One region of the Sinorhizobium chiapasense genome, then DNA from elsewhere that is predicted to be linked to it. Evidence: riboswitches for the same ligand, from Rfam matches in the RefSeq annotation. Region 1 holds a riboswitch; each other region holds the start of a gene.

Region 1 (3,834 bases):
GTGCGGAACTCGTGCGCACACGCTTTGCCTCCGACAGGCAACCGGAAATACTCGGCGAGGAGACGGTCGCCTTCCAGCGCCTGTCGCGCATCGTGCTCGAAGCGCCACAATCCTCTTTTGCCGAGACCTTCCGGAATGCCAAGCTTGCCTGCGATCACATGCTGCACGGCAACGACAGCCGCGTGATCGGGATCGTGTCAGCGGTTCCGGACGAGGGAAAATCCGTCGTCGCAGCAAACTTCGCGGCGCAGTTGGCCGCGAGCGGAAAACGGACGCTCTTGATCGACGGCGATATCCGCAAACCCGGCCTCACCCAGATGATCACGCCCGCCCCCCGCACGGGGCTCGTCGAGACGCTGATCGGTGAAGCCACCTGGCCCGCCGGCATCAAGGTCGACCAACGCACCAAACTTGCGATCTTCCCTGTCGGCGGCGGGGCATCCAACCATCAACCCCATCAGAGCCACGAACTGCTCGCCTCGGCTGCCATGGCAAACCTGATCGAGAATGCACGCAGTTCGTTCGACTACGTGGTCGTCGACCTCGCTCCGCTGGCGCCTGTGGTGGATGCGAAGGCCTTTGCTCCGCTTGCTGATGGTTTCATTTTCGTTGTCGAATGGGGAAAAACGCCGTCCCGACTGGTGCGCGACGTGCTGCATTCCGAGCCGCAAATCAATTCCAAGGTGCTCGGGGTCATCCTCAACAAGACCGACATGGATGAGCTTTCGAAGTACAGCGACTTCGGCGGCGTCGAGAAATATCGACACCGTTACGGCAAATACTATGTCGAGCATTCGATCAGCGGCGACCGACCCGCAGCTTGAGCCAATGGCTGGCGCCCGCATCTGCCATACAGCGCCGCGCGTCTAATCAGACGCACGGCGCTGTAGCACGTTGAACTGCAAGAAAATGATCCAACTCTTTGAAATTCCGCCATTCTGGGCGAAACGCCCTTACGACGGCTTTCGATCGGCACTGACGATCCAGGCCAGCACCATCAGTGCGACCACGCCCGCCAGAACGGCAAGCGCCAGGACATAAAACAGGAAAAACTCCAAGAGGCTCGGAACAAGCCGCAGCGCGCGACCCAAAACAGTCGGCGACCGACGCCAATCCGGCAGTTCGTCTCGGTTGAAAGCTTCCAGACGACGAGCAAGGAACTGCATATATCGCTGCCTTCGTGGAACCGACCACAGCGCCGCGCGTCGTATCAGACGCGCAAATTCCGCTGTAGCACCTTGTATTGTTGCATGTTTTGATCCTTAAATCGGCTGCGATTTAGGAAACATGCAGCAGTCCGTTAACCATGGACGAAAACATGTTGCGTCGCAACAGTGGCAACACCGAGGCGGCGGCTCGCGTTCGACGTGAGATACGATGGGGTGGGACACGGTTTTGATCACGCCCCGCGGATGCCGCATTACCACCAACGGTGGAAGTGGTGCACAGGCCCCCGTCCCTCGCCCACAGATAGGGCATTCGCAGCGGAAAGCGCAGCATGCAGGTAGGTCTTCGCCTCGCGCACTGCGTCAACCAATGGGCGTCCGAGCGCGAGGCCGGCAGTGACGGCCGCCGAAAGCGTACAGCCCGTGCCGTGATCGTTGCCCGTCTCGATCCTCGCTGCCGGGAGGCGGACAAGCGTGTTGCCGTCAAAGAAGAGGTCGGTTGCCTCGCTGCCCTGCCGATGGCCGCCCTTGAGCAGCACCGAGCGGGCACCGGTCTTGAGAATGACCTCGGCCTGCCGCGCCATCTCCGTTTCATCCTCGGCGATCGAACGGCCTGTCAGCAGTGCGGCTTCCGGCAGGTTCGGGGTGGCGACCAGCGCTAGCGGCATGAGTTCTTCTACCAGCGCCGCCACCGCATCCGGCCGCAGCAACCGGTCACCGGAAGTCGCCACCATGACCGGATCGATAACTGCCTGCTTGCCGAAGCGGCGCAGCCCGTCGGCAATGGCGGCGATTGTCTCCTGGCGCGAGACCATGCCGATCTTGACGGCGGCGACGTTGAGATCGGAAAAGACCGCGTCGATCTGTGCCGTCACGATTTCCGGTGAAAGATCGGCAACGGCGGTGACGCCCTTCGTGTTTTGCGCCGTCACGGCGGTGATGACGCTGGCGCCATAGACACCGAGGGCGGAGAATGTCTTGAGGTCAGCCTGAATGCCGGCCCCACCGCCGGAATCGGAGCCGGCTATGGTCAGCGCGATCGCCGTCATCGGACTTTCACCTCGAAAAGCGGCAGAAACGAAAAATAGCGCATCATGGTCGGTCTCCCGATTGGAACATCACGGAAATCCAGGAAATCGCGGAGACGTGGCGAAAGCGCCTTCAAAGGTGCTGTTCCCGTTCCTACGCCGGCATGACCCGGATCAGGTTCAAGGGTCCGGCTCACCGCCATCTCAGCACCGCCCGGTGCTCCCCTCGGAATGTTGGCATTGTATCGGACAGCGGTGCCAGTCTGTCAACAAAGTAGCCGGGCCTCAGGCCAAGACTGACTGCCGGTAGCCGGCACTGTCGAGCACGGGCCCGCCGGGGGACCGGAGAGCCGCTGCGGCGATACGGACCAGATCGGCGTTCGCGGCTGCGGTCCCGCCATCCGGTAGCAGCATCTTCTGCGAAGGCCCTCTCAATCTCGTTGCCCGCGAACTCGGCGAACGCGCCATCGACGCGCTCGCGCACGCGAGCGCTTGGTCGCCGCGATTTAGGTCGAGCACGACTGACGGCGAAGCGCCTATGTCCTTTCGTGCACGAAGGCCCGCGATGCGGTGCGCCCGATCGCGCGCAGGCGGTTAACGTCGAGACCGTCACGCGCACTTGCAGAGATGCCCGCCAGCACCGCCATCGCATAGTCCGCGATCTCATCCGGCCGGTCGGTCTCCCGGCGGGCGATCGCATCGCGCACCACCTGCCGGCTCTGACGCCAGAGCGTCTTTACCTTGTCGCAAGCGATGGCATCCGTCCCGCCCCGCGCACCTTCGATGACCAGGCAACCGGTTGCGTCAGGGTGTGCCGTGTAGGCCACCGCTGCAGCTTCGAACAGCGCCGCCAGCGCGTCCTCCAATGACTTTTCCGGCGCGAGCAAACGCTCGAAGTCCAGGCCTTCCGTCTTCGCGTAGCGCTCCAGCGCACGCCCGTAGAGATCGGCCTTGCTGCCGAATGCGGCATAGAAGCTCGGCGGATTGATCCCGAGGGCCCCCGTCAGGTCCGTGAGGCTGACGGCGTCGTACCCCCGTTGATGGAACAGCGCCTGTGCCTTGCCAACGGCTTCGTCGACATCAAAGGCACGGGGCCGCCCCCGCGGTTTGGCATTTTTTGTATCAATCACTACAAAATTCCTTGCATTCGCTTCCCGCCCATATTATGTAGTGCTTACTACATTTTTTCTCAAGGAGCGAACAATGGCAAATTTCAATGGAAAGAAAATCTTGGTCATCGGCGGCAGCCGCGGGATCGGTGCGGCGATTGTCCGGCGCTTCGCCAGTGAAGGCGCAACTGTTGCGTTCACCTATGCTGGGGCAACCGACGCGGCAAAGGTACTCGCCTCGGAAACGGGCTCGACTGCAATCCGATCGGATGCCGCGGACCGTGATGCCGTCATCAAGGTCGTGAAGGATCAAGGCGCGCTTGACGTACTCGTCGTGAACGCAGGGACCCTGGTGCTCGGCGATCCGCTCGAGGTGGATGCGGATGCCGTCGACCGGATGATCGACGTGAATGTACGCGCACCTTATCACGCGGCGGTCGAGGCCGCGCGCCAGATGCCCGAAGGCGGTCGCATCATCATCGTCGGTTCGGTAAACGGCGACCGAATGCCCTTCGCCGGCGGTGCCGCTTA
Region 2 (3,834 bases), on a different replicon from region 1:
ATTTCAAGGAAAAGCGGACCGGCCCCTCCGCAACGTTGGAAATGGTCCGTGACGAGCCGAAGGGCAGCGCGAAGTCATCGAGCGGATAACGCGCATTGTCGATGGAAAGACCGGAAAGTGCGCTGAGTCCGAGAATCGAAAAAAGGCTGCCCTTGGGTAGGTCGATCTCGCGGGAACCGGGCAACAAGGGATGGGCCTCCTCCTCGCCGGAGGTCATCAGCACCGGCAACCCCTCTTCGGCGATCGCCACGGCGCGCAGCAGATGCAGGAAGGCATGGTCGCTTCTGGTGCCGCCAAGCGCTCCGACGAAGATCAGCGACGTTGCGCCCCGCGCAAGCGCCGCCTCGACCCCGATCTCGCCGTCGGTCGCGCTCTTGGCCGCCGGATAGCGCTCGCGCGGCACCGCGGCGAATGCGGCCAGCAACGCGTCGTCAGTCGAATCGAAGTCGCCGACCCAGAGCTCGGGAACGATACCAAGCGCCTTCGCATGGCGCATGCCACCGTCGGCCGCGATGAAGCGACTGCCGGAAAGCTGCTTTGCGAGCCGCTCGGTGCGGGTGAGCGCGCCCCCGAGAAGGATGGTGAAGGTCTGTTGGGCCATGGCAGAAGCCCATAGCGCAAAGGGACGACAAAGGAAAAGGCCGAAAGCCATTTTGCGGCGGCAAGGCTGCGCTTTTCGGCGGCTGCGTCTCCGGCGATCAGTCCTCCGGCGGAGCTTCACCGGGAAAAAGCATGCCGGCATAAATGCCGGGCGTCGAATCCGGTATCTCCACCGCGCCGACGGTGCGGGCGTAGAAATCCGCGGGACCGACACCGCCGATGATGGCGTAGCCGTAGCCGGCGGTGCGCATCGCCATCAGGCTTTCGATAAGCAGTGCCTCGCCGATCCCCTGACCACGCATCGCCTCGTCGACGCCTGTCGGCCCGAAGAAACCAAGCGCCGTCACGTCATGGCAGGCGAAGCCGACGATCCGGCCTTCGTGGACGGCGACATGGATCCGCGTCGGGGTTGAGGAGAAGGCAGCCTCGGCCTCACCTGCCCAGCCGGCGCCGAACCGTTCTTCGATCCAGGCGAGCACGATACCGCGTTCCGGAGCCATCGCCCGGCGAATGCTGATGCCAGGACCGAGCCGGGAAGCACGCCTTTCAGGCAAGGCATAGAGACGAACGAGCATGTCTGGCATGAGAATACCTCCCCACTACGGCGCCGCGCGTCTGATCAGACGCGCAAAGGACGCTGTTGCACTTTGAATTGCTGCAGGAGACGAACAAACGCCGCCGACAAGTGTTTGGTCTAATAGCGCAGATGGCTTGGACGGCAAATGTTTCCGCCGAAACTCGGCTTGCCAGACCTGCCGCCGAAAGCTAAATCTTTGCTGCTCTAACGGGGTGCCTTCGGTCCGCTTGCGGAACCAAGGCTGAGAGGCTCAAGCCAACCCGCGGAACCTGATCCGGCTCATACCGGCGGAGGGATTAGAAGCGATCGGACCGATGCGCCTCCTTTTCCCGCAACATCAACAAAAGGGAGAGAGGTGCCCGTCATGTCCATTTACACCAAATTGCTTCGCCGGCTGGCGATTGCGGCGACGGCCGCGACTTTGCCGTTCGGCGCCAGTGCCGCCGAAAAGACGCTGACGATCTACACCTATGAGAGTTTCATCAGCGAATGGGGCCCTGGCGCGAAAGCCGCCGAGGCCTTCGAGAAAACCTGCGACTGCGAGGTCAATTATGTCGGCGTCGCCGATGGTGTCGAGCTTCTGACGCGACTGAAGCTCGAAGGCGAGCAATCGAAGGCGGACATCGTGCTCGGTCTCGACACCAACCTCGTCGCGGAAGCCAAGGCGACGGGCTTTTTCGCCCCGCACGATCTCGACACCGCCGCCTTGAAGGTTCCGGGCGGCTTCTCCGACGACACTTTCGTTCCGTATGACTACGGCCATTTCGCCGTGATCTACGATACCGAAACCGTGAAGACCCCGCCGAAGAGCCTGAAAGAACTGGTCGACGGCGATCCTTCGCAAAAGATCGTCATCGAGGATCCCCGCACCTCGACACCGGGCCTCGGGCTGCTGCTCTGGGTGAAATCGGTCTATGGGGACGAGGCAGCCGCCGCCTGGGCCAAGCTCAAGGACCGGGTGTTGACCGTGACCCCCGGCTGGTCGGAAGCCTACGGCCTCTTCACCAAGGGCGAAGCGCCGATGGTGCTGTCCTACACCACCTCGCCCGCCTATCACATGGTGGCGGAAAACACCGAACGCTATCAGGCCGCGCCCTTCGCCGAGGGCCACTACATCCAGATCGAAGTGGCCGGCGTGACGAAGAACACCAAGGAACCGGAACTCGCCAAAGAGTTTCTGGCCTTCATGACCGGTCCGGAATTCCAGTCGATCATTCCGACGACCAACTGGATGATGCCGGTTGCGGAAACCAAGGAACCCCTGCCGGACGCCTTCGGCAAGCTCGTCAAGCCGGAAAAGACATTCCTGATGTCTTCCGAGGAGGTCGCCGCCAATCGCAAGGCGTGGATCGACGAATGGCTGGCGGCCATGAGCAAGAACTGAGGCAGGCTTGTCCGGTGCTACCGAAAGACGGATGACGATAGCCGCCGGGGCCTTCAGCCTCGGCGGCATTCTGCTGTTCGTCGCCCTCGCCGTCGTCGCCCTCCTCGCGCAGTCGAGCGGTGGTTATGCCGGCGCCCCGTTCGACGCCTATGTCTGGCGCGTCACCCGCTTCACGCTGCTTCAGGCGAGCCTCTCGACGATCCTCTCCGTTCTATTCGCGATCCCGGTGGCGCGTGCGCTTGCCCGGCAGGCAAGTTTTCCCGGCCGCATCTGGCTGCTGCGGCTGATGGCGCTGCCGCTCGGCCTGCCCGCTCTCGTCGCAGCGCTCGGCCTCATTCAGGTCTGGGGCCGGCAAGGCTTTCTCAATACCGTCCTCGTCGCGATCGGGCTCAACGATCCGATCAGCATCTATGGGCTTTTCGGCATTCTTCTCGCCCACGTCTTCTTCAACATGCCGCTTGCGGCGCGGCTGATGCTTGCGGGGATCGAGCGGATTCCGGGCGAATACTGGCGTACCACCGCCAATCTCGGCATGCCCTCGGTCGCAATCTTCCGCTTCATCGAATGGCCGGCGATCCGAGGGCTGTTGCCGGGCATCGCCGGTCTCATCTTCATGCTCTGCGCCACCAGTTTCACGCTCGTGCTGACACTCGGCGGGGGACCTGCGGCAAGCACGATCGAAGTGGCGATCTATCAGGCGTTGCGCTTCGATTTCGACCCGCCGCGTGCGATCGCCCTTTCCGGCCTTCAGGTCGCCTTGACGGGTGCCCTGCTTCTCGTTCTGAAGGTGCTGGCGCCGCCACCGCCGGAGAGCGAGACGACCGGCAAGGCAATGAGGCGGTTCGACGGCGTGAGTGGCCGGTCACGACTCGCCGACGGGCTCTGGCTCATCCTTGCGCTCGCTTTCGTCGGACTGCCGTTCGCCGCGATCGCCTATTCCGGCCTGCAGGCGGACTTGCCGAGGCTCGCCCGCGATGCTGCCGTACACCGTGCCTTCGCCACCAGCGCTGTGATTGCTTTTCTTTCGGGCGCGACAGCCGTTGGAGCGACCGCCGTGATGATCCGCGCGCAGCAGGTTACCTTGATGCGACGACAGGCGGGAGCCGCCGCCCGCGGGTTTACCGGCATGATCGGCGCCAGCACCTCCTTCGTCCTGCTGGTGCCGCCGGTCATCCTCGGCGCTGGCTGGTTCCTGCTGTTGCGCCCCGTCGGCGATGTCGCGCGTCTTGCGCCGGCCGTCGTCATCGCCATCAATGCTCTGATGGCGCTTCCC
Region 3 (3,834 bases), 480 kb from region 1:
CCACCAGTCGACCGCGCCGAGGCCGCGGGTGAGCACGGCTTCGTCGGCGCTTTCCCGCTCGCACCAGGGCGCGAGCATGCCGCCGGCATACCAGGATGCGGCGGCCGCAAAACCCGGCTGTGGCTCCGCGACCGTGACGTCAGCGCCCCGCGCGACGAGTTCGCGGGCGACGGCGAGGCCGGCAACGCCCGCTCCTTTGACAAGTGCCCGCATGGTCATTCCGCCGGCGTCCGCCGAGCCAGCCGTTCCGCCTCGTCGAGCGGCATGTAGAGGTCGCCGCCCTCGCGATATTTCGCGGCCATGGCCGCAAGCCCCTCCTTCTGTGCTTCTGCGCGGATGTCGTGGGAAATCCGCATCGAACAGAATTTCGGGCCGCACATGGAGCAGAAATGCGCGACCTTGTGCGCCTCCTTCGGCAGCGTTTCGTCGTGAAAGCTGCGGGCCGTTTCCGGATCGAGCGAGAGATTGAACTGGTCCTCCCAGCGGAACTCGAAGCGGGCGCGGGAAAGCGCGTCGTCGCGAATGCGGGCGGCCGGGTGACCCTTGGCGAGGTCGGCGGCATGCGCCGCGATCTTGTAGGTGATCACGCCGGTCTTGACGTCGTCGCGGTCGGGCAGCCCCAGATGCTCCTTCGGCGTCACGTAGCAGAGCATCGCCGTGCCGAACCAGCCGATCATCGCCGCGCCGATACCCGACGTAATGTGGTCATAGCCGGGTGCGATGTCGGTCGTCAGCGGCCCGAGCGTGTAGAACGGCGCCTCGCTGCAGACTTCAAGCTGCTTGTCCATGTTCTCCTTGATCTTGTGCATCGGCACATGGCCGGGCCCTTCGATCATCACCTGGCAGTCCTTCGCCCAGGCGATCTTCGTCAGTTCGCCGAGCGTTTCGAGTTCGGCGAACTGCGCTGCGTCATTGGCGTCGGCGATCGAGCCGGGACGCAGGCCGTCGCCGAGCGAAAAGGAGACGTCATAGGCGCGGCAGATGTCGCAGATCTCTTCGAAATGCTCGTAAAGGAAGCTCTCGCGGTGGTGGTGCAGGCACCACTTGGCCATGATCGAGCCGCCGCGCGAGACGATGCCGGTGACGCGGTTGACGGTCAGCGGAATGTAATGCAGCCGCACGCCGGCATGGATGGTGAAATAGTCGACGCCCTGCTCGGCCTGCTCGATCAGCGTGTCGCGATAGACCGCCCAGGTGAGATCTTCGGCGATGCCGTTCACCTTCTCCAGCGCCTGATAGAGCGGAACCGTGCCGATCGGCACCGGCGAATTGCGGATGATCCATTCGCGGATATTGTGGATGTTGCGGCCGGTCGAAAGGTCCATGACCGTGTCGGCGCCCCAGCGGGTCGCCCAGACCATCTTTTCGACTTCCTCGGCCATCGACGAGGTGACGGCGGAGTTGCCGATATTGGCGTTGATCTTCACCAGGAAATTGCGGCCGATGATCATCGGCTCCGACTCCGGATGGTTGATGTTGGCCGGGATGATGGCGCGACCCGCCGCCACTTCCTGGCGGACGAATTCCGGCGTGACGAAATCGGGGACCGACGCGCCAAAGCTTTCGCCGTCGCGCGTTAGCGCCTCTTTCGTCGCCTTGCGGCCGACGTTCTCGCGGATGGCGATGAATTCCATCTCCGGCGTGATGATGCCGGCGCGGGCATAGGCAAGCTGGGTGACGGCTAGTCCGCCTTTGGCGCGCAGCGGCTCATTGCGAACCGGAAATTCCGGCGTCAGCCTCTCGCCGGTGACAAAGCCGTTGTCTTCCGCCTTGACGCTGCGGCCCTCGTAACTCTCGACATCGCCACGCTTGAGGATCCAGTCGCGGCGAAGCTGCGGCAGGCCCGCCTCGATGCGAATGTTCGCACCCTCGGCCGTGTAGGGACCGGAGGAATCATAGACGGTGACCGGCGGCTCGCCCGATGTCGGATGCAGCGCGATCTCGCGCATCGGCACGCGGATATCGGGATGGATCTCGCCGGGCTTGTAGACTTTTTGCGAGGCGGGAAGAGGGCCCTGCGTGACCGAGGGCGCTGCGAGAGGCTTGATAACATTCATCTTGAGGCTCCAAAGTTTTCGCGTTGGAGACCCAGTTCTGAAGTCGGAAGGATGAAAAGACGCTGCGCCGATGGATCACGGGAACACGGAATCCTGGCCTTCGCACGTCTGCACCGTCCCTACGCCAGTATGAACTGGATCAGGTTCAACGGGTCACTGCGCGCTTTAGCAGTATCTCAGCCCCTTGCCGGGACCCCCCTGGTGAATGGATGCAAATAGTCACCGATATCGCCGCGGCGTCAACCCTGTTTTTTGGCGTTTGGCCGGGTGCGGCACGCGTGGACAGTTGCGGCCCTTGGGAAGCGGGCGGCGTGACCCTATGTAAAAACGATCAACTTAAAAAGGCGATTGCTCATGTCAGACAAGCCGATCAAGATTCCCGGGCCTGATCATCCGATCACCATCGACCGCAATCCGGCGCGCGTCGTCGTCAAGCTCGACGGCCGCGTCGTTGCCGATACGCGCGATGCACTGACCTTGCGCGAGGCGTCCTATCCGGCGGTGCAGTATATTCCCCGCAAGGACGTCGACATGTCGCTGCTTGCACGCACCGATCATTCGACGCATTGCCCCTACAAGGGCGATGCTTCCTATTACAGCATCACATCAGGCGGGGAGCGATCGAAGAACGCCATCTGGACCTATGAAAGACCGCATGCGGCGGTGCGCGAGATCAGGGACCATATGGCGTTCTATCCGGATCGGGTGGATTCGATTGAGGAATTGCAGGCGTCTTAGATCACGATGATTTTTGGTCGAATCGACCCGAAATCATAAACGTGATCGATTCTAATACGTTAGAGCGGGATGCGGGCGGAAAACCGCTCACACTTTTCCTGATCCCGCTCTGGCCGGCAAGTTCCAACCGTCGCTAAGTGCACCGTCACACGCCAAGTTTTTGCCGCTCCGCCATCCGCCAGGCTCGCGGTGTAGTCCCCACATGACGGACGAAGAAGCGTGAGAAATACGCCGTGTCTGAAAAACCGAGGCGGAAGCTGATCTCCTGGACGCTTGCACGCGTGAAGACGAGCTCGCGCCGCGCCGCGTTCAAGAGCCTTTCGGCGATGACCTCGTGCACGCTCTGCCCCGTCATCGTCCGGACCACGCGGTTCAAGTGAGTCTGCGACAGGCCGAGCTCGCGCGCGTAGAATGCCGCCGGTCGGTGCGTAAGAACGTGCTGTCGGAGCAGAGCGTCGAACCGCTCCATTCGACGCTCGTTTTCGCTTTCCGCAGCCGCCGCGTCGGCACGCGGCGCTTCTGCAAGCCTCGCCGTCAGCGCCAGTACCGTCGAGAGATAGGCGTCGAGCAGGCTCGTGCGGTGATTGCGCCGCGCTGCCCATTCCTGTGCCAGGCGCTGCAAGGTCTCGGCGACGTAGCGGCCATCTTCGCTTTCGCCGAGCGGCGTCAGGCAAGGTTTCGACAGCCATGTGCCCAGCCTGCTGCGACCGCCCGGGGCAGCCGGCAGGTGCGATGCGAGGATCGTGAAGACGAAACCGTCGATGTCGCGGGAAAAGCGGAAGCCATGGCTGACGGTGGGCGGGATGGTGATTACGGCCGGGGGAGAAATTGCCTGCGGCGTCTCGCCGAATATGGCGTCGCCCGAACCTTCGGCGATGTACAGGATCTGAAAGAAGCTCTCATGGCGGTGAAGGCCGATTTCCCAATGGTGCAGGCTGCTGCGCGAGGGGATCGTCTCGCAATGCAGCCAGAAATCCGGACGTTCTCCGGACTCTTCACCGTAAAGCTCATATGTCGGAACCGCCCGCTTCATTCTTCC

What was found. A riboswitch is a leader RNA that binds a small molecule or an ion and turns the genes downstream of it on or off. The one in region 1 is predicted to bind thiamine pyrophosphate.
Region 2: linked by a shared signal. The riboswitch ahead of thiB (thiamine ABC transporter substrate binding subunit) and the one ahead of thiD (bifunctional hydroxymethylpyrimidine kinase/phosphomethylpyrimidine kinase) in region 1 are both predicted to bind thiamine pyrophosphate.
Region 3: linked by a shared signal. The riboswitch ahead of thiC (phosphomethylpyrimidine synthase ThiC) and the one ahead of thiD (bifunctional hydroxymethylpyrimidine kinase/phosphomethylpyrimidine kinase) in region 1 are both predicted to bind thiamine pyrophosphate.

Annotation. Positions count from the first base shown of each region.
Region 1 covers NZ_CP133152.1:569,150-572,983, reverse strand. The annotation lists gene RB548_RS27370 (polysaccharide biosynthesis tyrosine autokinase) at 1-824, shown strand, start outside; gene RB548_RS27365 (hypothetical protein) at 954-1,166, opposite strand; gene thiD (bifunctional hydroxymethylpyrimidine kinase/phosphomethylpyrimidine kinase) at 1,421-2,215, opposite strand; TPP riboswitch at 2,329-2,431, opposite strand; gene RB548_RS27355 (TetR/AcrR family transcriptional regulator) at 2,731-3,321, opposite strand; gene bdcA (SDR family oxidoreductase) at 3,398-3,834, shown strand, end outside.
Region 2 covers NZ_CP133148.1:3,756,726-3,760,559, forward strand. The annotation lists gene RB548_RS18010 (thiamine diphosphokinase) at 1-601, opposite strand, end outside; gene RB548_RS18015 (GNAT family N-acetyltransferase) at 699-1,184, opposite strand; TPP riboswitch at 1,376-1,490, shown strand; gene thiB (thiamine ABC transporter substrate binding subunit) at 1,542-2,561, shown strand; gene thiP (thiamine/thiamine pyrophosphate ABC transporter permease ThiP) at 2,593-3,834, shown strand, end outside.
Region 3 covers NZ_CP133152.1:84,843-88,676, forward strand. The annotation lists gene thiO (glycine oxidase ThiO) at 1-213, opposite strand, end outside; gene thiC (phosphomethylpyrimidine synthase ThiC) at 216-2,057, opposite strand; TPP riboswitch at 2,156-2,267, opposite strand; gene RB548_RS25120 (DUF427 domain-containing protein) at 2,412-2,795, shown strand; gene RB548_RS25125 (helix-turn-helix domain-containing protein) at 2,941-3,828, opposite strand.